Regions from separate parts of the Paenibacillus vortex V453 genome, predicted to be linked through region 2. Evidence: a T-box and tRNA genes for the amino acid it is inferred to sense, from the RefSeq annotation. Region 2 holds a T-box; the other holds one or more tRNA genes.
The links. The T-box of region 2 lies ahead of PVOR_RS08745 (valine--tRNA ligase). A T-box ahead of a tRNA ligase gene usually reads a tRNA of that ligase, here a tRNA-Val.
Positions count from the first base shown of each region.

Region 1: it has a tRNA-Val gene. The T-box ahead of PVOR_RS08745 (valine--tRNA ligase) is inferred to sense a tRNA for this amino acid. The anticodon was not compared.

Region 1 is NZ_ADHJ01000018.1:40,803-51,976, reverse strand. It holds gene PVOR_RS10655 (MBL fold metallo-hydrolase) at 1-350, shown strand, start outside; gene PVOR_RS10650 (DUF3892 domain-containing protein) at 415-648, shown strand; gene PVOR_RS10645 (GNAT family N-acetyltransferase) at 745-1,188, opposite strand; gene PVOR_RS10640 (hypothetical protein) at 1,542-1,805, opposite strand; tRNA gene PVOR_RS10635 (tRNA-Val) at 1,941-2,013, shown strand; gene PVOR_RS31650 (helix-turn-helix domain-containing protein) at 2,140-2,241, opposite strand; gene PVOR_RS31005 (hypothetical protein) at 2,295-2,477, opposite strand; partial or broken gene PVOR_RS10625 (IS3 family transposase) at 2,991-4,068, opposite strand; gene PVOR_RS30615 (hypothetical protein) at 4,343-4,486, shown strand; gene PVOR_RS10610 (hypothetical protein) at 5,046-5,546, opposite strand; gene PVOR_RS10605 (DUF5316 family protein) at 6,472-6,681, shown strand; gene PVOR_RS10600 (hypothetical protein) at 6,978-7,271, opposite strand; gene PVOR_RS31645 (hypothetical protein) at 7,240-7,446, opposite strand; gene PVOR_RS29560 (cyclic lactone autoinducer peptide) at 7,728-7,868, opposite strand; gene PVOR_RS10590 (accessory gene regulator ArgB-like protein) at 7,846-8,394, opposite strand; gene PVOR_RS10585 (hypothetical protein) at 8,336-9,013, opposite strand; gene PVOR_RS10580 (IclR family transcriptional regulator) at 9,730-10,485, opposite strand; gene PVOR_RS10575 (extracellular solute-binding protein) at 10,715-11,174, shown strand, end outside.
Region 2 is NZ_ADHJ01000014.1:400,959-412,132, reverse strand. It holds gene PVOR_RS08750 (bifunctional folylpolyglutamate synthase/dihydrofolate synthase) at 1-57, opposite strand, end outside; gene PVOR_RS08745 (valine--tRNA ligase) at 91-2,760, opposite strand; T-box leader at 2,872-3,168, opposite strand; partial or broken gene PVOR_RS29145 (LysM peptidoglycan-binding domain-containing protein) at 3,412-4,771, opposite strand; gene PVOR_RS08725 (RluA family pseudouridine synthase) at 4,942-5,844, opposite strand; gene hemL (glutamate-1-semialdehyde 2,1-aminomutase) at 5,841-7,136, opposite strand; gene hemB (porphobilinogen synthase) at 7,170-8,171, opposite strand; gene cobA (uroporphyrinogen-III C-methyltransferase) at 8,223-9,779, opposite strand; gene hemC (hydroxymethylbilane synthase) at 9,784-10,740, opposite strand; gene PVOR_RS08700 (precorrin-2 dehydrogenase/sirohydrochlorin ferrochelatase family protein) at 10,743-11,174, opposite strand, start outside.

The DNA of each region.
Region 1 (11,174 bases), on a different contig from region 2:
CCGATATCTCTTCGGGAATCTCAGTAGAGCTGATTCATACGCAGCATATTCCAGGGAAGGATAGCTATTCCCTCTATTTGAATGACCGGATTTTTTACAGCGCGGATATGGTGTTTGATCCTGCATTGCTCCACAAGCTGGTGAACGAGCGGGATTGTGAATTTATTCTGCATGAATGCCAGCTGCAGGGTCCGGGCGAGGTTCATACTACCCTTGACGAACTGCTAAGTCTTCCTGAAGAGATTCAGGAGCGTACCTATCTCATGCATTACAGCGATGACGTTGAAGCGTTCATTGGCAAGACCGGCACCATGGAATTTGTAGAGCAGCAGCGGGTATACGAATTGTAGATCAATATATCATGCATAGATTGTAAGGCTTCCCGGGAATACTAAACTCGGGAGGCGATATGATATGGACAATGGACAACAAGAAGTCGTAGGCGTACGCAAAAATGGCGACGGCGACATCATCGAACTTAAGCTGGATAACGGAACTGTCGTTGACTACAAAACAGCTCAACACATGGTCAAAAATAAAGAGATCAAGAACCTGAACGTCTTCCGTGGACGTGACGGCGACGAACACCTTCGTTCCAATGCGGATGGTGATCCCAGCAACAACCTGGACAATATGCCGACGTATTAATCAACAAAAAAAAGACCTCGAGTTCAACTCGGGGTCTTTTTTTCTATATAACCAATTTAGATGTTCGGCATTTTCGTATAATTAAACCGAAACCGTCTACAGTTCCTTTTTCATACGGACATGGGGAATGCCGGCATCATCAAACGGCTCGTCCGATATCGTCTCATAACCCAGCTTGCGGTAAAATGGCTCTGCCTGCACTTGAGCATCCAGGATGGAATACTGCAGCTTCAATTCACGCGCCTGCGTTTCCAGCGCCATCATCAGCACCCGGCCAATCCCTTTGGAACGAAAAGGCTTGCGAACCGCTATGCGCTGCATTTTGGCGGAATCTTTATTGTAATACGTGATGCGGCCCGTTGCCGCAAACTGCCCTTCGGACTTGATCAGCACATGATGCGCATCCGATTCCAGGTTGTCGTAGTCATCGATCTCCAAGTCAATGGGCACCTTCTGCTCCAGCACGAACACGTCCTTGCGAATATCCAGCGCCTGCTGCAATTGCTCTTCGGTTGATACATTTATGATTTCTGCTGCCATTTCAACACCTCTTTTATGTAGAATCAATTTCTTGTGATTTCTGCAGGTCGAGATATTATACAAAATATTCGTTTTCCTGTATAGTAGAAGCTACTGTCTTCTTGAAAGGAGCGTTGCCTCTATGGGCATGGGAGCTACGATATTTTGGGCGATTATCATAGCCGTCCTGATCATCTACCCCGTCTTTTGGGCGATTAAAAAAGGGTATTCCCGCAAATGGGATGAGGAATAGCATCGGCCGTTATACGACAAACCGCCAGCCTGCCAGCCGGCGGTTTGCTCTGCTCGTTGATCGAGCAAGAGTACGGACCGTTTGCGGAATTCGATCCAGCTCGGATCGTCCTTACAGCTTGTTACGGATTCAGATCGTGTAACGTATCCTCCGAATCCATCGGGGATACCGGCTCCAGTGACCCACTTCCCGGTTTGGAGTATACATCCTGCTCGACAGAACGGCTGTAAACATCAAGCAGCACAGGTGCTGCCGGAGCATGCAGCGGCTCAAGCTGCACCGACGTTCTCTCCGGGATACTGCACCCGCTCCCGAGAGTAGATATTACGATTAATGAAAGAAGCAGCCCTGCTTGTTTGAAACGATGGGATTTCCCACCTCTCATGCCATTCACGCTCCTCTAATGGAAAAATCATGCTCTATGTAGTGTGAACCGGAACATGATTTTTTATAACGAGAAAACCATTGACAGCCATAATGTCTGCTGGTAATATATGAATTACCTTTTTAAATATTTCATGATCTGTTAGCTCAGCTGGGAGAGCACTATCTTGACAGGGTAGGGGTCAGTGGTTCGAGCCCACTACAGATCATAACCGAAAACCCTTGCGCAGCAAGGGTTCTTTTCTTGTCATCCTCCTCTTACTAGGCAAAAGTATCGAATTGGTGCCCTTTATTCAATTAAAGTTTTTTGGTGCCGCGAATAACAATACTCCCCCCTATCGATGGGTCACGCCCTCTAACCAATCGATAAATGATTTCTTCGGTACCAACATTTTGCGACCTACACGTACATGATGAAATCGATTTTCTTTGATCAAATTGTAGGTCTGATTAATTCCAATATCAAGAACCTTTTGAATATCAGCAGGCGTTAAAATCTCGGGGGATCCCTCCAAGGATCATCGCTTACCTGTGTTAATTTGAAATTACTCACTTGTGACTTATGAACCTCTTCTCTCCATTCCATTCGCTTGATATCATCTAATATCATTTCAATCTCCCGGTTAACATACTGCTGCAGATCGGTTAGTCTTCTCTCTAGGTATTTAATCATCCTATCATTCTTCTTCGATTATATCGAAGCGAAAGGGAAAGTAACTTTTAAAATCAAAATCTGGAGCTAGATCGTGGTCGTCCACACCCGCAGTCCATTTGAGAACCCAGAGGGACCCGGACTTCCTTTATTCAGAAGTCGTCGCATGCTATTAAATCAACAGTACATGTAAAAAATGAATCACAGTACCGATATATTTTGCAGGCTAGGTGAAATGGTTTGTTTTAAAGGAGAGGATGTGGAACTAATGGCTGGATGTAGAAAGTTTTATGAGAGCTAAGTCTCCGAGTTGGAACTTTCCTGAGAATGAAGAACTGTATGATGTTATGGAGGGTTCTATGGGCTGATCGAGATCATAGCTGTTAAACCGTGAAAATTAAACAGCAGTAGCTGACCTACACAATACAATTGCAGAGATCTTGGTTAAAGAAGCGAAAAAGAAAGCTGCTCAGGATAATAAGGGACTGGGGACTGCCCCCCGTTTATGAAACAGGGATCAAAACACCTTTCAAGTTAAGCAGCCAGTCGTCGGTAATCCACCGGCGACGGGTTATTTAATTTCGTCTGAATACGAATTGAGTTATAGTAGTAAATGTAGTCTCGAACGGTTTGTTCAACGATGGCCGTCGTTGTGCAGGTTAATCCTTCGAGATAGAACGTTTCAGACTTTAGCGTGGAATGAAACGATTCGATAGAGGCATTATCAGCACCCTTACGGGACATGCTCATGGTAATGCCTTTTCCTTTCACCGCCTCTTGATATGCTTGTGACGTATAGACGCTGCCTTGATCGCTGTGGAGCATGGAATCTTTTGTGAGAGGCAGCTGATTCAGCGTATCTAAAACAAATGCTGTGTCTTGTTTGTCTGCTATACTGTACGCCACGATCTCCCCGTTAAACAAGTCCAAAATGCTCGACAGATACAACGTTTTTCCTCCAAACGGCAAGTAAGTGATACCCGTTACGAGTTTTTGCATCGGCGCATTGGCCTCAAATTGACGTTTTAACTGATGTTCCGCTATATGTGTCGGCTGTCCTGTTGGCTTGCGTTTCTTAGTCCTGACTCGACACTATAATCCCTCAACGTTGCATAATTCGCTGTACTCGTTTGTGATTGATGGATTGCCCTTTCGAAGCAGCGCAGTAATCTTTCGAGGAATTTATGCCGGGTGCAAAATTAACGAATCTCCTCGGTAAGTAGATCTTCTCGTTTTGTAATAAGGGGTCCTTTTCAGCGATAGTATGACGAACGAGCAATCCCTAATAGTTCCCATGCTAGTTTACTGACAGCTCTCCTCGAACAGATTCCATCCAGGCTACTACGGCCTCTGGTGACACCTCCTCTCCAACTCCTTGTACTTTTTTAGTAACTCCAGCTGTTGTTTCAGATACCGATTATCTGCCTTTGCTTACCGACAGGCTGCTCAAGCCGATGAAGTTCCCCATTAAGATACCACGACATCCAAACTTTAAGTTGAGTGACATTCCTGATCTCTAGCTTGTCCATGACCTCCTTCGTCGGGATACCTGGTAACCTCATTTTAATTGCCTCATTTTCACTTCTACGGGGTAGCTAACTCGTGTTGCCAACGTAAAAACACCTCCAAGTTGTCTTCCACATCTTAACAACATGGTTTCTTTCACTTGAAGGTATTTTAATTTGTCTCATATTACGGGGTCAGTCCCGAGGGGCAATTATTGGACCGTTCCAGTTCAAAAGTTTCAATAAAAGCTAAAGGCAAATTCAGCATGACAAGAGCGACGGAAAGGAATTTTTATGAAGGATAATTCTCTGTGAAGATTTTTCTATCCTATCGTTGAATTATGGCTCTTAAGGATATTTAACCACGTTGGAGGATTATATATGGATTTTGATATGGGTGGATTTATAGGCGGCGTATTAGGCGTATTTGGAGTGTACGGCATCGCTGTTTACCAAATACGTAAGCAACGACAGGCGGAAAAACCGGCTAAAGATCGCAAGCTTACGGTCTGGCAACGATTCTGAGCCAAAAACTAAATTCAGCCTGGGGCTATTTTACAACAGAGAATTTTCAATAGGGAGAACTTTTTAGAAATGTAGATCAAATGAATCATCAATTACAGAAGCATCTGCCTGAGGCAATCGAGACAAACAAGAAACTTGTTTCAATAATAACTAATATTATTGACGGGTTGTCTGCGATTAGTGAGAAGTATTCAAAGGAAAATCGAAATCACGATAATTTCATGGCTTATGAAACTGAACTTCTTACTTATACAGAATTTATGCGCAATAAGTGTCACGAGTTTATTGAGGAAATAAAAAAACGTAATCAATAAGACTTTTAATCGAAATACTCGCTGAAGGAGCGGAATTCTGAATCCGGGTCCTTCCAGCACTCAGAAAACAAAGAAATGTAAAGTAGGGTTGATTTCATTTGCGAAAGAAGATGTAAATAAGCTGGACCGATGTAAATATATTGATTTCTTATCACGCGAATCACCTCCTCCTTAGAACTTTATGGAAAAGAAAAAGCACCCTAAGTGGGTGCTTGCTCTTCGATACGAATCAATATTCATTTTCATCAAGGAATAGCACTGTAATAAGTAAAGCTAAATTCGTACGATTCAGTATTTACAAATTCATGAGCTTTCACTCGCAAGAATAACGTAGCTCCTTCAGGAACATACAGGTTCTGAAAAAATGATGGATAACCAGTATTACCTTTGTTGGTAAGGCCTCCAGTTATCAGATTCGTTTCTCTTGTTTCGTTATATTTAACAATCGCCCCCAATTCCAAGATATTATCAGCGTACCCACGAGGCCAAACAGCACCGAAAACGAATCGATCTTGTCCTGTATTATTGGTCCATTTGAACCAATCCTCATCTTCACCGCTTTGTAAGAAAAGATTAAAGTTGTTTTGTTGTTGTAAAAGATCGATAGCTAGTTCTCTAGAGTCACCAACCCCTATCACAAATGGGGCCACTTCACTTGTTGTCGCATTGTCAGCAAAGGCTGCTTGCGAAAACGAAAAAACACTGGTTGAAATCAAGAGTACCGTCAACATTTTTTTCAATTTCATGTTACTCCTCCTCTTAAAATCTATGTATTTCGATCAACAACATCATAACATTTGGAAAATTTAATATATATAGGGGTAAAGTATCACATTTTTACGAAATAGATATTATCGTGATGTCTATATAGAGGCGCATTTTGTCAGGTGTTCCTTTATTGGTTTTTCTTTACTTCGCAATAATAAGCGTATATCCACAGGTATTACGAAATATAATGTTACCATTGCAGTTGAAAGGATCATTAAGGCTTATTCTGTCTGGTAAGTATTTTGTTAACAAGGACAATTCCTAATATCTCCGTGATAGCAATTACTCCAAAATACCATAATCCTGATAGCACGGATCGCTCGTCATTACCGATGTTAAATATCCCATTTTCCCCCTCCAAAATGCATGATTCGACATTTTTGCATCACTTCACCAGCATTAAGAGATGATTCAGCTCGACGAGGAAGTTACTGTAAGACTCGTAGCATAAACAAGGTTGCTAATGTTTTTTTGATATTCATACTTAATCCACCTCTCTGACCCATGTATTCCCTCAAAAAAATATTAAATTTGGTAAAATTAATATATATAGGATGAATGCATTTTATCTTTACAAAATTCTTATTATTCTGATGTCAAATAAAGGCGTAATTTAGTAAAAACAAGCTATATGTTAAATTTGAGTTTAAAAGTTATATTATTTTCTGGAAATTAGAAACTTTTTCAATTAACTTGGAGGTTTTTTCAATGTATGGTATGTATATATTGTTTATTATCTTGATTATTGTTGGAGTTACTCCAACCTTTTATAGACTCTACAAACGAATAAATCTATTAGAAGGCATTAGAAAACTTGAACATGTGGATTAGTATCTAAATGTAGAAATCAACCTCTCCACAAGGAATAGCGTATAAGCCCAAAATGGATGGGAGGAACACGAGATGAATCTGCTTATCATTGCAGGAATTGTTTGTCTCTTGGTTACAGGACTCTTATCTGGAGCATTCACTACAGGAGACCAGCAGAGAGGGAATTTCTATGCTGAATCGAAGGTGAACCGGACTTCTAAAAGGAAAGCAGCCAATTGGTTCTTTTTAGCCGGTGTTTTACTGCTTGCAGTTGGTGGCGCGGTGCATCTTCTGTTACGTTAATACTTTACTTTTAGGAGGGACTTCATGAGTGATTTTGTTAGCAACGAAGATCATGGAATAGAAGTTAAGAGGGTTCAATATGTGCTGATCTCCCTGCTCTCTATTTGTACATTGAGAAGGGTCCCCGCAATCGAAACATTCAGGAACGAAATATATGTTCATTTAATGAAATTGAAAATCTCAGATTAACCTATCTCTATCTATCCAACTCCAGCAGATGATTTTGACGCTGCAGCAGTTTTGGGCATGGGGAGAGCAGAATTGCATCATCCCAACAATGGTTACGGGTGCCTCGCCTATCGAATTTCAATGAGCTGTCCAGAATACGGCACCTCTCTCCATTCCGTTATAGTCAGTAACTCCTCTTCTAGAACAATTAGGCTTTGCATATCCCGCCAGACATTAAACCTAATGTAACCTTGCCGCTCTAATGATTCGATACCTTCCAAAATTTCAACCGCCTTCCGGCCGGTAAGATATTTGAGCAGCCTCAAGGTTGGGACACGGCTGCGATGAGCCTGATAGGTAATCAATATCTTGAGCAGCTTGACCTCCAGATCATGAAGCATGCGAACCCCTTCCTTTCTCATGTCTCCAGGACAGAATGTTGTTTACATTAAATACACGAGGTTGACCTGTTTCCAGGCATGTTGCCCTAATGCGCGAATCCCGAACACTATGGATCTGTATTTTACGCTGGGTGATCTTACCCTTCTGATCCTCGTAAATGATTTCGATGGTTTGTTCCAGGTATTTTTCAAACATTACGCCACCGCCTCTAATAAGAACATTTGTTTGTATTATATGCGAACATTCGTTCTTTATCAATAACAATTTTACCCTGATTATCTTGCAGATAAAATCCACAAATTTGCCGCTGCCTATAGCTCCTTATCCATACTTATACAGCCGCTCAATTGTTTCCTCCCCATCTTCACGCAAAAAGAAATCCGGCACCTAGACGGCACCGGATTTCATCATCATTCATGCAGCTTATCTTAAATTGGAGTCCCTCAGTCCCCTTACTGCACATATCAACACAGCAATTATTTCAGAAGTTCTTCCGGTGTCTCTCCACTGTACACAAATACGGGACTTGCGGTATTAACTACGAATACGGCTACCATCGTCAGAGCAGATGCGATAAATGAAAACAACTGATGCCTAACCTTGCTGATCCATAACATGAGCTTGTCCTCCTTTCCAGTGTACTAAACTGAGCGCCTGGATAAAAAATATGACAGCCAATGTGGGGGACTGAAGTCCAAAATTAAGCATAACGATAAAACAGCTAATCAAGCGAAGTTTATAATAATGTTCCCTCGGTATTCGTGACTGCTTCTCGATTCGGCTGGGAGCAAACATCATAATCAGCAGCAGACTGAGAACGTTCATGACCAGCACCGTGACATGATTGACGTCCACGAAAGATACCAGGGTAAAAAGAACCGTCGTGAAAGCGATGCAACCGGCTCCCGTCTTAAGGTGGAAGCCACCAGAGAATTGCCTCAGCACCGCAAAACCTATCATACTTATAAGGGCCTGCTTCGCATTACCGGTGAAAGCAGAAATGAGCAGCGTGAAGATCACCGTGAGCATCACGTTCAATAGAATAGCAGCGGCGTGCTGTAAAACAGAAATAGAAGAATTATGATCAGGTATCTGTCGTTTTATCACTTCCGCTATCCGCTTTGACAATCCTTCTATGATCATAAGAACCCCGCTCCTCTGTATTGATGGCATAATACAAGAAGATTCCAAACGTTATCCCAAAGAAAAGAAGATGCAGCCATAAACGATTGAGGTAAAACAGAATTGCCATCAACATCAAAACAACGATGATTAACGCAATCAACAGGATATGTTCAGATTTAATGCGCAATTTCTCAAGATCGTATTTAAACCCTATCCGAAACTTATACATGACCCAAGAAATTAATAATCCAGTCGCGCCCGACAATAATTGAAGGATATAACCATTGGCAGGATTGGTCTGAAGTGTGTCAATAGAACCGAAGAAAACGGATAAATAAGCACTCTGAATCAAAGCATACAGCATGTACCCGATGATGGTACAAATAGCCGACCAGATAACAGGAATCTTAATAATGGCTGAGAACAAGAAAACAAAAATCAGCACGGTAATGAGAGGAGCCAGAAAGTCCAGTTGAAGTTCATTTCGCATGATGAAACTTTGTAAGTTGGCAAGGATCATGATCACCAGCGCCTGCCATATGTACTCTTTGGTTTTAAATCTAAGCAATGTCATAATCAGTGAATAAATCGCCAGTGTTTCAAAGGTTGAAAACAACATAAACCAAATGGCTTGCATTCAAAGATTTCCTCCCTATGCCATAAGAAATGGGTTTGATGTGTACTACGCCGCTTCCCGATCTACCCTGATTGCATTGGAAAGTCATAACGCCTTGATCAGATGGTATTCCGACAGTCCATTAGCTTATGGAATCAATCGAGTCATCCTAAAAGAATGCATGTTCTTGGAGTCATCAGAAGGCGGCTGCCACTTCTTATATGTCTGGAAACTCTGTTGGAAAATACAAACAACATCAAACGGTGTTACAGCTCTGGATCAGGTTTAAGAAGTCTTAAACGCAATCGATTCAAAACGCTAAACACCTTGGGCATCAAAGCACAGCAACGTTAAATTATATCCAGAAAACTAAAACCAAGCCTTAGTTATCAAGTATCCACGACCCTATGAACATGACTAATCCAGAATAACTCTGGTCATTCTATTGCGATCCTGACATCATCATCTAAGTCGATTATATAAGGCCTAATAGGCATAACAACAGGTAATTAAATACAAATGTGGGGGAATCCATGATGGATTAATGAAGTGTGATGAGAAAGAAGGGAGTTAATTAGTTATATCTATATTATATACGAACTTTTGTTCCTGTTCAATTGCTTTGGAGCACTTTAAACCATTTATCTCTGACATCTACCTCCCACGATAAAAAAGGATGTCCCAACATCTTCCAAGATGTTGGGACATCCTTTCTATGTGAGTAGCACAGGTATCGCTTACGGATGATACCCTACCAGATTGGATATATCAGCTGCCGCCTGTAATACTTCCTGAATCCAATCCTCTTTATGCTGAACGATACGATCGCTTGGACCAACCAGACTGATCGAAGCATTCACCTGACCCTCGCTGTCGTATATAGGTGCTGCTATACCCGTTACCCCGACATTCCTCATATTCGAGCTGATCTCATATCCTTGATCCTCAATGCGGCTGATTCGCTCGCGCAGTTCCTTAACACTCTTCATCGAGTGCTCCGTAAATGCAGCCAGCGGCTCGATCATAATCTGCTCCTTCACTCCTTCAGGACTGAATGCCAGTATGACCCGCGAAGCACTCGTGGCATACAAGGGAAACCGGCGGTATGCATCAATAATAAATCGTATGGGCAGCGGAGAATCGATTTTGTCCATATAGATCGCTTCGTTCCCTTCACGCACACATAGACAAACCGATTCTTTGGTTAGCTTGGCAATACGCTCCAGATAAGGCCTTGCAACGCTGACCCAATCATTGTTCCGTTTAACCCGGTTTCCAAGCTCCAGACATGTATACCCAAGCGAATACTGCCGTGTCAGCCTATTCTGCTTAATGAACCCTTCACTCTCTAAGGTCGCCAGCATTTTATGTACGGCCCCCTTGGACCATTGCAGCTCCTTGCTAAGCTCGGTAATCCCCCAATCCTTCTGATCGCGGAGAAATAACTTCAGCAATTTGCAGCTTTTTTGTACGGATGTCAACAACTGATCCATCTTTAGCCTCCTATCAGCCACTTCCGTTTAATATGAGATCGTTTTTGACGCGCTGAATATATGTCAATCATGTTCGAAACAGTCTATCAAAAAAACTTGGTTTCATGTGAGATATTTCATTGTAAACACGATTGAATATACCATGTTGCTATGTTAAAATCAAAAACAATATTTCACTATTATAAAACATCGTTCTCTAATAGTGAACAAATAATAAGGGGGAATCATTGTGAAAAAAGGTCGCCTTGCTTCTATCATTCTCGCTTTAACACTCTCCATCTCGCTGTTATCCGCATGCGGAGGTGCAAAAACGGCTTCAAACGGCGGTGCCGAGTCAGCGGAAGGTTCCACCGTCTCCGGTGAACTGGTTTTTGCCGGCAACGGTGCAACGGTAGAATCCCTGTTCAAAGATGAAATCTTCAAGAAATTCAATGAAAAATACCCGGATGTCAAACTAACCTACGTGGCCGGCGTCGCGACGGACATTGTTGCCAAGGTGAAAGCTCAGCAGGGTTCCTCCCAAATTGATATTGCATTTATTGAGGGCAGCGAACAAGAAGCAGGTCGCGTTGAAGGACTCTGGGAAGCCTTGAATGCGGACGAAATCCCGAATATGTCCAAAATCGATGACCGCTTCAGAGTCTCAGAGAACAGCGGCGTGACCATCAATTACACCCCGATGGGGATCT
Region 2 (11,174 bases):
CGCTTCCTCATAGGTTTGGAACGGAGCTGCCACTGCAGCTGCCGATTGATCACCCATCGCTCTCACCTTCTGGTCCAGATTCATCTTGCTTCAGCCTCTCAATTCTTCGATGCGTGCAATAACTTTACTGCGTTTGTCTGAGTAATCCGCAAGCTTCGCGCGTTCTTCTTCAATCACCTTCTCGGGTGCTTTCGACACGAAGCCAGGATTGTTCAGCTTCTTCTCCACACGCTCGACTTCACTGTTCAAGTGCTGAATTTCTTTCTCCAGACGTGTGATTTCTTGAGCGATATCAATCAAACCGGAGAGTGGCAAATACATGTCAACCCCTGTAACCACGGCGGTCATGGCTTTATCTGGCGCCGTCAGCTCAAGTGAGGATTGATACTCCGACGTGTTGCAGAAGCGGCGGATATAATCCGCATTGCGATCGATGATGCTGGCGATCTGCCCGCTCACCGGTTTTAGTTGCAATTCAACTTTTTTGCTCATCGGTACGTTCACTTCCGCCCGGATGTTACGTACAGCGCGGATAACATCCATGAGCAGGTTCATTTCGGTAACGGCTTCCGTGTTCTCGAATGCCGGATCATAGGTCGGCCATGAAGCCAGCATAACCGTCTCTCCCTCATGCGGCAGATGCTGCCAGATCTCCTCGGAGATGAACGGCATGAACGGATGGATTAGACGCATCGTGCGGTCCAGAACATAAGCAAGCACCGATTGCGTCTTTTTCTTGGCCGCTTGATCTTCCCCGTACAGGGACAGCTTCGCAAACTCAATATACCAGTCGCAGAGATCATCCCAGATGAAATTGTAGAGCAGTCGACCGGTTTCGCCAAATTCGTAGGCATCAATTAGACGCGTAATGTCGCGGGAAGTTTCGTTCAGGCGGTGCAAAATCCACCGATCCGCCGTTCCCAGCTCACCGGAAATGTCGATATCTGCGGCGGTGAAGCCTTCCAAATTCATGAGCGCAAAACGCGATGCATTCCATATTTTGTTCGCAAAGTTACGAGCCTGCTCCACGCGTTCCCAGCGGAAACGAAGATCCTGACCCGGCGTGCTGCCCGTTGAGATCATATAACGCATGGCGTCTGCGCCGTACTGCTCGATAACTTCAAGCGGGTCGATGCCGTTGCCAAGCGACTTGGACATCTTGCGGCCTTCGCTATCCCGAACCAGGCCATGAATCAGGGTATCCTTGAACGGCATTTGATCCGTAAATTCGAGCCCCTGGAAGATCATCCGTGATACCCAGAACGGAATAATGTCGTAACCTGTTACGAGAACGTTGGTCGGATAATAACGTTTAAAATCCTCGCTGTCCAGATCCGGCCAGCCCATGGTCGAGAACGGCCAGAGCGCCGAGCTGAACCAGGTATCCAGCACATCCTCATCCTGTCTCAGATCATCCTTGCCAAGCTTCGCACGCGCTTCCTCTTCATTCATGGCAACAACCACTTCACCGGTGGACTCGGAATACCATGCCGGAATCCGGTGGCCCCACCATAATTGACGAGAGATACACCAGTCGCGTACATTCTCCATCCAGTGCAGGTAGGTTCGCTCAAACCGGTCAGGCACAAAGTTAACGCCCTTGCCGGATTTCTGCGCCTCTACGGCTGCCTGTGCCAGCGGCTGCATGTTAACAAACCATTGCGTGGACAGGTAAGGCTCAACCACCGCGCCGGTTCTTTCACTGTGACCAACCTGATGCACGTGATCTTCAACTCGAAGCAATACACCTGATTCCTTCATGTCATTCACGATTTGCTTGCGGCATTCGCTGCGGTCAAGACCTTGGTACTTGCCGGCAAACTCGTTCATCGTACCGGACTCATCCATCACCGTAATTTGCGGCAGGTTATGTCGCTGTCCCATCTCAAAATCGTTCGGATCATGCGAAGGCGTAATTTTAACGGCTCCGCTGCCAAAATCCTTCTCCACATACTCATCGGCAATAACCGGGATTTCCCGGCCGACAATCGGCAGTACCAGCGTTTTGCCAATCATGTCTTTATACCGCTCGTCTTCCGGATGAACAGCTACCGCTGTATCACCGAGCATCGTCTCTGGACGAGTCGTAGCTACGGTAATGAAGCCGCTGCCGTCTTTTAGCGGATATTGCAAATGGTACAAATGTCCATTGACCTCTTTGTACTCCACCTCAATATCGGACAATGCCGTACGCGCGGCCGGATCCCAGTTAATGATACGTTTGCCGCGGTAGATAAGGCCTTTGTCATAGAGCTTAACAAACACCTCGCGAACCGCTTCCGACAAACCTTCGTCCAGCGTGAAACGCTCTCTGGAATAATCCAGCGACAGGCCGATCTTGGACCATTGATCCCGGATCGTATTCGCGTACAGATCCTTCCATTCCCATACCTTCTCCAGGAACTTCTCACGTCCCAGATCGTAACGGGTAACACCTTCCTCGCGAAGCTTCTGCTCCACCTTCGTTTGAGTTGCAATGCCCGCATGGTCAGAACCAGGCAGCCAGAGCGCATCATATCCCTGCATCCGCTTCACGCGAATGAGAATATCCTGCAGCGTGAAGTCAAGAGCATGGCCGATATGAAGCATTCCCGTAACGTTAGGAGGAGGAATCACAATCGTGTAAGGCTCCGCGTCCGGACGTTTGCCAGCTTCAAAGAAGCCGCCTTCCTTCCAGTACGGATACCATTTTTGCTCGGCTGCCTTCGGATCATACGTCGTTGGCATTTCTAACTGGAATTGGTTTTGTTTTTGATCCATATTTTCGTACCTCCGTCACTGTTAATCAGTTTTGCCAACCAGAAATGTTTTAGCCTTGAGAAGCGGCCCATGATAGCATTTTTGGCATGAAACAAAAAAAGCCCCTCGTCCTCAAAGGACGAAAGACTGTTCTCTCGCGGTACCACCTTTGTTTCGTGCTTACGATTGTTTATCAACCGTTGTCCTCCCGTGAAGAACATGAAGGAGCGTCAAGCACGACACTTTACGCAGATAACGGCTGCGGCCGGCGAACCCTAACCAGGGTAGTAAACGATCCCTACTCTAACTCAAGTCCGCAACTCCGGGGCGACTTCGGCAAGCTGGTTCCTGCGGAATCTCACAGCGCTGGGTAGCAATTCCGCTCTCTGAAGGCCATACCTTCCTACTCTTCCCGTTCAACGTTGTTCTAGCTTTTGGAATACCTGTACATATACTATTCAAATATACCGTGGTTGTTGCATATAGTCAATATTTCGAGTGTTTCCGAAGAATTTAAACATCATACCTGTCCAATCCAAATATTATGACTTACTGAAAATACTTCCGTGTTAGCTCCCTCATTTGCTTCCATCCTGTTTCTGTAAAACAAAAAAGCAGACCAAGGATTTCCCACCTTGACCCGCTTTCTTCTTGCACGATGAACCCCCTCGATTACTGGGGAATGTATAAGACCTGGCCTTCTTCGACATTCTGTTCAGACATGCGGTTGTATAACAAAAGTTCCCGCGGCGTCAGTTGATAGCGCTCCGCAATCAGATCAAGTGTCTCCTCACGCTGAACAATGCACATCCGTACCTTGCGGAATGGAGTTTCCTCATGTCGGTTGCCAAGGAAGAGACTTTTCCACTCCACATCCTCGGACGCAGCGGACTCCACCAGCTCTTCGGCTTCTTCTTCCTCGTCCCGAGCGGCTTGGTCCTGATCCTGCACCGTTCTGCTCGATTGAAGCAATGAAGAGAAACCTACGCCCGAAGTACTTGTGGTGCTGTTCTTTGTACTGAAGGCAACTTTCAGCTCCGGCTTCGTCGTGACCTCCTCGGGTTTAGCGGAGATTTCCTCGGCTATATCCTCTGAAGCCTCTGCCCCCTCGGCAAAAACAGGCTGAGCTTCTTCCGTTTCCGATGATTCCAGCACCGGTACGGCTTCCACCTCTTCGCCTTTGCGTTCAACAATGCCTGGGAAATCTGCTGCCGGTTCTTCCTGAACCGTCTCCGGCTGAGGCGTTACCCGCTCGAATTGCCATACACTTGGAATAGACGGCTCAGGCTCAGCTGCCTGAGGGATCGTTTCCGTCTCATTATGTAAGGCATATTCGACGGTGTCCCGGGCTTCCTGATCACTGGAGAAGCCTTCAGCGCCAGCTGGCTCTTCCGCATCCTGAATTTGATTCTCATACTCCGCCCAGGATGCTAAATACTGCTGTGTGCGCGCATCCGTCCCCGACACGTTGGCCCTAGGCTGAGTTTCGTTAAAATAGGGAGGGTGAAGCCGAATTTGTATCTTCACCAGCTCCTCCGCCTTGCAGCTGCTCATACGGATTGGCAGCAAACTGCTGCTCGCCGTTCGAATAGAAATTAGGCGTTTCAGGAGCATGTACCACTGTGAATTCCTCATTGGCCCATACCTGATCCCGGGAACCCGGTGCCGCCGCCTGAATTCCTTTGAGAGAAAGAACCCCTGTAATATTCAAGCTGCGCTTGGATAGCAAATCTACATCAAAATTCTCAATCTCAACTGCGATGTCATCCAAAGAAGATACCCGGTTCAGCGGAACCGTGATCTCGACCGGAATCCAGTGCTCGAGCGGCTCGGTTTCTCCTGCTTCAGTGTCACCTTTATACAGGCCTGCGAGAAGCAGATGCCCCCGAAGTGTGGCCTGATCCTGCTGGCTGATCACCTGAATGTGCGGGATCAACTCCGCCTCTTCCAATTCTTCGATTCCCGGCAAATCTTCCGTTAAATTAATACGCTCGTAAATATCAAACCGCAATCCGTAGGACTGGTCAAACACGGGAATGTCCTCCTTTTTGGCATATACTATCCGTGATCTGTTATCACGGCATGAGCCTAAGTTTCGCCACTCAATTTATCTATATGCCGAAAACAGGAGAGCATGACTTTTTTGCGAATTGTTGCGTGAAAGTTACAGATTTATTCAGGATTTTGCAAAATCCTCTACCGTCAGGATCCCTCTATGATTAACTCTCTTAATTCCATCATGTCCTGAGGCCATGGGGCCTGTACCTCGACCCTCTCACCTGTTAGAGGATGATGAAACAGCAAGCGTTCACCATGCAGCGCCTGGCGCGAAAACAGTGCCGGTCCCCCATACAAGGAATCTCCCAGGAGCGGATGTCCCATATGACTAAGGTGAACCCGGATTTGATGCGTACGACCGGTTTCAAGACTGATATTCAACAAGCTGGCCCTCGGGTATACTTCAGAGGAGAGAATATGCGTTATGGCAGCCTGGCCGGTTAATGACACTCTACGGCGGCTTGAGTGATAACGGTCCTTGCCGATCGGCAGGTCGATCACTTTAAGCTCCTGTCCTACCCTGCCCTGTACGATAGCAGCATAAATCCGCACAATTTTCTTCTCTCGCATCGCTTCATCAAGCTTCAGCTGCGCGTATTCATTCTTGGCATACAGCACAGGACCGGTTGTATCCTTATCCAGACGATGAATATGCCGGACCGCCGTATGAATCCCCTCTGCTTCGTAATAAGCGGCTACAACATGATTCAGCGTTGTTTCCTCGCTCTCCTGATCGGGGTGGACGGCCATACCAGCCGGTTTGTTCACGACGAGACAGAACTCATCCTCATGCAATACGTGCAGTTCCTGCCATCTCGGTTTGATGCCGTAATCGCGATAAGGAAAAAGGACCAGCCGAAGCTGGTCCCCTCTCCATTGTATCCCTTGCTCATGGCGCAGCTTGCGATACAGCTTCTCGGGCATTCCGAACGTCTCGAGAAGCCACTTGGCAGCGGCCTGTTCCCGATCCGGCTGGCTCAACAGCACCTTGCCAGGTGTCAGCTCCAGCCATTCGCCCCTTTTACTCCAGTTCCCCTTGTAACTCATAGGCTCTTGAAGGCGCTGCGGTTCGCTTCAATGGTGGCATCGATATCCTCCACCGTATGGGCTGCCGAAATGAACATGCCCTCGAACTGGGAAGGAGGAACGCTGACTCCCTCTTGAACCATGGCCGCAAAATATCGGCGGAACATATCCAAATCACTCGTCTTGGCCGTATCGAAATTCACCACTGGCGTATTCGTAAAGAAAGGACATACCATGGAGCCTATCCGATTAACGGACAACGGGATACCGAACTCCTTTGCATTGGACTCGAGTCCGGCCTGAAGCCGGGCGCCCCGTTCCTCCAGCTGCTCATAGACTGCCGGCGTCAACAGCTTCAAGGTAGTGTAACCGGCAGCCATGGCCAGCGGATTTCCGCTCAGCGTTCCCGCCTGATAGATTGGTCCTGCCGGAGCAATCTGGTCCATCAGTTCACGCTTGCCCCCGTAAGCACCGACGGGCAAGCCGCCGCCGATCACTTTGCCCAGGCATGTCAAATCCGGTGTGACACCATACCGTCCCTGAGCACAATTCAAATCGACCCGGAATCCCGTCATCACCTCATCAAAAATAAGCACACTGCCGTAATCGGAGGTCACCTTGCGCAAGCCTTCCAGAAATCCTGGAAGAGGAGGAACTACGCCCATATTGCCTGCTACCGGCTCAACGATTACAGCTGCGATCTCTTCGCCAAACCGTTCAAAAGCAAGCTGGACCGATTCAAGGTCGTTATACGGAACCGCAATCGTGCTAACAGCCACGCTTTCCGGTACGCCTGGACTATCAGGCAGGCCGAGGGTTGCAATTCCAGATCCGGCTTTGATGAGGAGGCTATCGGCGTGACCGTGATAGGAGCCCTCGAATTTGATGATTTTGCTGCGTCCAGTGTAACCACGCGCCAGACGGATAGCGCTCATCGTCGCTTCCGTACCGGAGTTCACCATCCGTACAACCTCGATCGACGGAACTCGCTCACAGACAAGCTTAGCCATCTCGGTTTCCAACAGTGTCGGGGCACCGAAGCTTGTACCCTTTGCCGCCGTCTCCTGCAGGGCATCAACGACCTCAGGATGGGCATGACCCATAATAAGCGGCCCCCAGGAACCCACGTAATCGATAAAGCTGTTACCGTCAATGTCATATACCCGGCTGCCCTCTCCACGCTCGATATAAATCGGTGTTAAACCCACAGACTTAAACGCACGTACCGGACTGTTCACGCCACCGGGAATGTATTGCTTGGCTTCCTCAAAAGCAGAACGCGACAAATCTTCTTTCCGAAAATCTTGGCTCATATTATGCACTCCTTACTCTTTAATCGTTAATGGTTACAGGCTGCGCATCCAGCGTGCCGCATCCTTCGAAAAATACGTAATGATAATATCCGCACCGGCGCGCTTCATTCCTGTAAGCAGCTCCATCACAATCGCCTGCTCACTGATCCATCCCTGCTGGGCAGCCGCCTTGATCATGGAATACTCGCCGCTAACGTTGTAGGCTACAATCGGCAGGTCGAACTGGTCTCTGAGCAATCTGACCACGTCCAGATAAGCCATCGCAGGCTTCACCATCAGCATATCCGCACCTTCCAGCACGTCCGTTTCTGCCTCGCGAAGGGCTTCCCTCACATTGGCCGGATCCATCTGATAGGTCTTCCGGTCACCGAACTGCGGAGCAGAATCGGCCGCTTCACGGAACGGCCCGTAAAAGGCCGAGGCGTATTTAACCGAATAGGACATGATCGGCACATTATAAAATCCGGCATCATCAAGCCCCGCACGGATCGCCTGCACAAAACCGTCCATCATATTGGATGGCGCAATGATGTCGGCGCCAGCTTTGGCCTGGGATACCGCCGTTCGTACGAGCAGCTCCAGCGATTCATCATTCAACACATCGCCGCAGGTGTGCCCGTCACGCTCGAAGGTATGCACCATGCCGCAGTGGCCGTGGTCGGTAAATTCGCATAAGCAGGTGTCCGCTATGACCAAAAGATCCGGGTACCACGCCTTTATGAGACGAGTAGCCTCTTGAACAATACCGTCTTCCGCAAAACCGGATGTGCCTACGCTGTCCTTGGTTTCAGGTATACCGAACAGAAGCACGGCAGGTATGCCTAACCCTGCGATTTCATCCACTTCCTCTTTCAAGGTGTCCAGAGAAAAATGATAGACTCCCGGCATCGACGAAATTTCGTTTTTAATGCCGCTTCCGTAGGTTACGAAGATCGGCTGAACCAGATCCTCTGCATGAAGCACGGTCTCGCGAACCATGCTGCGAATGCCGGCATTTTGACGCAGCCGGCGATGGCGTACGATTGGAAAACTCATGGCGTAATACCTCCAAGTGATGTACTTTTGTTCATGTATATAAAAAGAATATTATTGCGAAGCACGCCGTGGATCGTCCTCGTTCCAGGCACATAGGGCACTTACCAGACTATCCACAGTCGCTTCTTCGGCAAGAAGCGATACGGACAGTCCCGCTTCCTCAGCCGTCTGAGCAGTCAATGGACCAATGCAAGCAATTGCCGATTGTTTCAGCAAGTCGGCAGGATGCGCTACGCCCATTCGCTTCAACAACTGGAACAGATTTGTGACCGTAGAAGAACTGGTGAACGTAACCGCATGGATGCCGCCCTCCTGAAGCAGCTTCAGCAGTTCCTCATCGTCTTCCCCGCACAGCACGTTCTCATAGGTCACGGCTTCGGTCACGTGCAGTCCCATATCCGCCAGCTTCTCCGGCAGCCACCTGCGTCCTAAATCCCCGCGAGGCAGCAGCACATGCTGACCTGGCTGGAGCTCAGAGCCGTAAGCATCAATAAGGCCTTCCGCCTGAAAACGCTCCTTGAGCACCTCGGCTGTAATGCCGTAATTGCCGAGGGCATCAGCTGTAGCCGGACCAACCGCAACGATGCGGGCAGCGGCCAAGGAACGAATATCCCGCCCATTCTCCTTCAAGTGACGGAAGAAAAACTCCACCCCGTTGACGCTGGTGAAGAACACCCAATCATACGTAGGCAGCTTGTCCAGCGCTTGTTGAATTCCGGCAAGTATTTCATCTGAGGAAGGCATTACCGTTTCGATAACAGGGAACTCATAGGGTTCTCCGCCCAAATCCTCAATTTGCGACACCAATGAGCTGGCCTGGCTTCGAGCCCTTGTGACCAGAATCCGCTTGCCGAACAGAGGCAGTCGTTCCGCCCACTTCAGTCGCTCCCGCTGAAGCACAACCTCCCCAACCACAATAACGGCAGGCGGCTGAAAATTCGCTGCCTTGACCTTATCCTCAATGTCTGCCAGCGTTCCCGTCAGCGTATCTTGCTCTGCACGGGTTCCCCATCTAATAAGAGCCACTGGCGTTTCCGGCGATCTGCCGTGCTTGATCAGCTGACGGCTGATATAACCGATCTTGGCCACGCCCATCATAAAAATCAAAGTTCCTGTTGCATGGGTAACCTTATCCCACTGAATCATACGATCCAGCTTCTCCGGACTCTCATGTCCTGTAATGATGGATAAGGAGGAGGCATGATCGCGATGTGTCACAGGAATGCCTGCATAAGCCGGCACACTGATTGCCGAAGTAATTCCCGGCACGATTTCATAGGAAATGCCATGACGGTACAACAGCTCCGCTTCTTCGCCCACTCTTCCGAAGATGGTCGGATCACCGCCCTTTAAGCGGACAACCGTCTTGCCTTCCAGAGCAAAATCAACCAGCAGCTGATTGATTTGCTCCTGTTTCATCGTATGCCGATCCGGAAGCTTGCCCACATAAACCTTCTGCGCCCCGGGCTTCGTCCACCGCAGCAACCGAGGGCTGGCTAATCGGTCATACACCACGACATCCGCCTTTTCAATACATTCCTTGCCTTTAATCGTAATCAGGCGCGCATCGCCCGGACCTGCTCCCACCAGATAAACCTTACCTGCCATCCCCTCAGCCCCTAACTTGTGCCAGAATCTTCTCCGCTCCTTTGGCTTTCAGCTTTGCAGCTACTTCCACTCCGAGCGATTCAGGGTCGGTTCCTTCCGCGCTTTCCTTCAATATGATCTCGCCGTCAGGAGAACCTACCATTCCTGTTAATTGTATAACGTTTTGTTCTCCGCGGGAATCTCCTGTGTCCACATTCTTCAGGATGGCATAAGCCCCAATAGGCACTTGGCATCCACCGTTCAGCTCGCTTAGAAACTTGCGTTCAGCCGCAACGGTTCTTGCGGTGACCTCATCGTTATAAAGTGACAACAGATGCAGGAGCTCCGAGTCATTTTCACGGCATTCAATGCCAAGTGCGCCTTGGCCTACGGCAGGCAGACTGATTTCAACCGGCAAATGCGAAGTGATCCGGTCCTCCCAGCCCATACGCTGGAGGCCTGCGGTCGCCAGAACGATGGCCTGAAATTCGCCTTCCTCCATTTTGCGAATACGGGAATCGATATTTCCCCTAATCCAATCGATCTGCAGGTCCGGGCGGTATGCCTTAAGCTGACTGGAACGACGCAGACTGCTCGTCCCCACCTTGGCACCTTGAGGCAGGTCATCCAGCGTCGCACCTTCCTTGGAGATCAAGCAGTCACGAGGGTCCTTTCTTGCCGGCACCGCGCCGGATACCAGACCCTCGGGCAGAACAGAAGGCATATCCTTCATGCTGTGAACAGCCATATCAATTTCTCCGTCCAGCATTGCTTGCTCGATTTCTTTAACAAACAACCCCTTGCCGCCTACTTTGGAGAGGGTGACATCCAGAATGCGGTCGCCTTTGGTGACGATTTTCTTGACGGTAAAGTCATAATCCAAACCGTGCTCCTTCGCTAAACGCTTCAAATCATCGATAACCTGTCCCGTCTGTGTCAGTGCGAGGGCACTTTGTCTACTCCCAACCACAATTGTGCGCATCTTCATTCCTCCTGATTGTTCTCGATCCATAGCTTGATTTTGTCCGAATTCCAGGGTACGTAACCTCCGCGGCGAATCTCGCTCAGGACATCCATGCGATATACCTTGTCGAGCAGCCGCCTGCGTACTTCTGCAGACTCTACCTCTTCCCTAATCATCGAACGCATCCTGTATAACAAATCCAAATAGTCCTCATACTCAGGCCCGAACTGTTCTTCCAGCCGCTCACGAATATCGTGTGAAACCTTCGGCCCCGCTCCCGATGTGGATATAGCCAGCGTAAGCCGTCCCCGACGCATCACGGTCGGATAAATAAACGTTCCGGCCTCGCCGTTACTGGCTACATTGGCTAATATTCCAAGACTGTCGGCATCCTCTGCAATCTTCATGTTGAGCTGGGAATCATCCGTCGCAGCGTGAACCAGAAAAGCCCC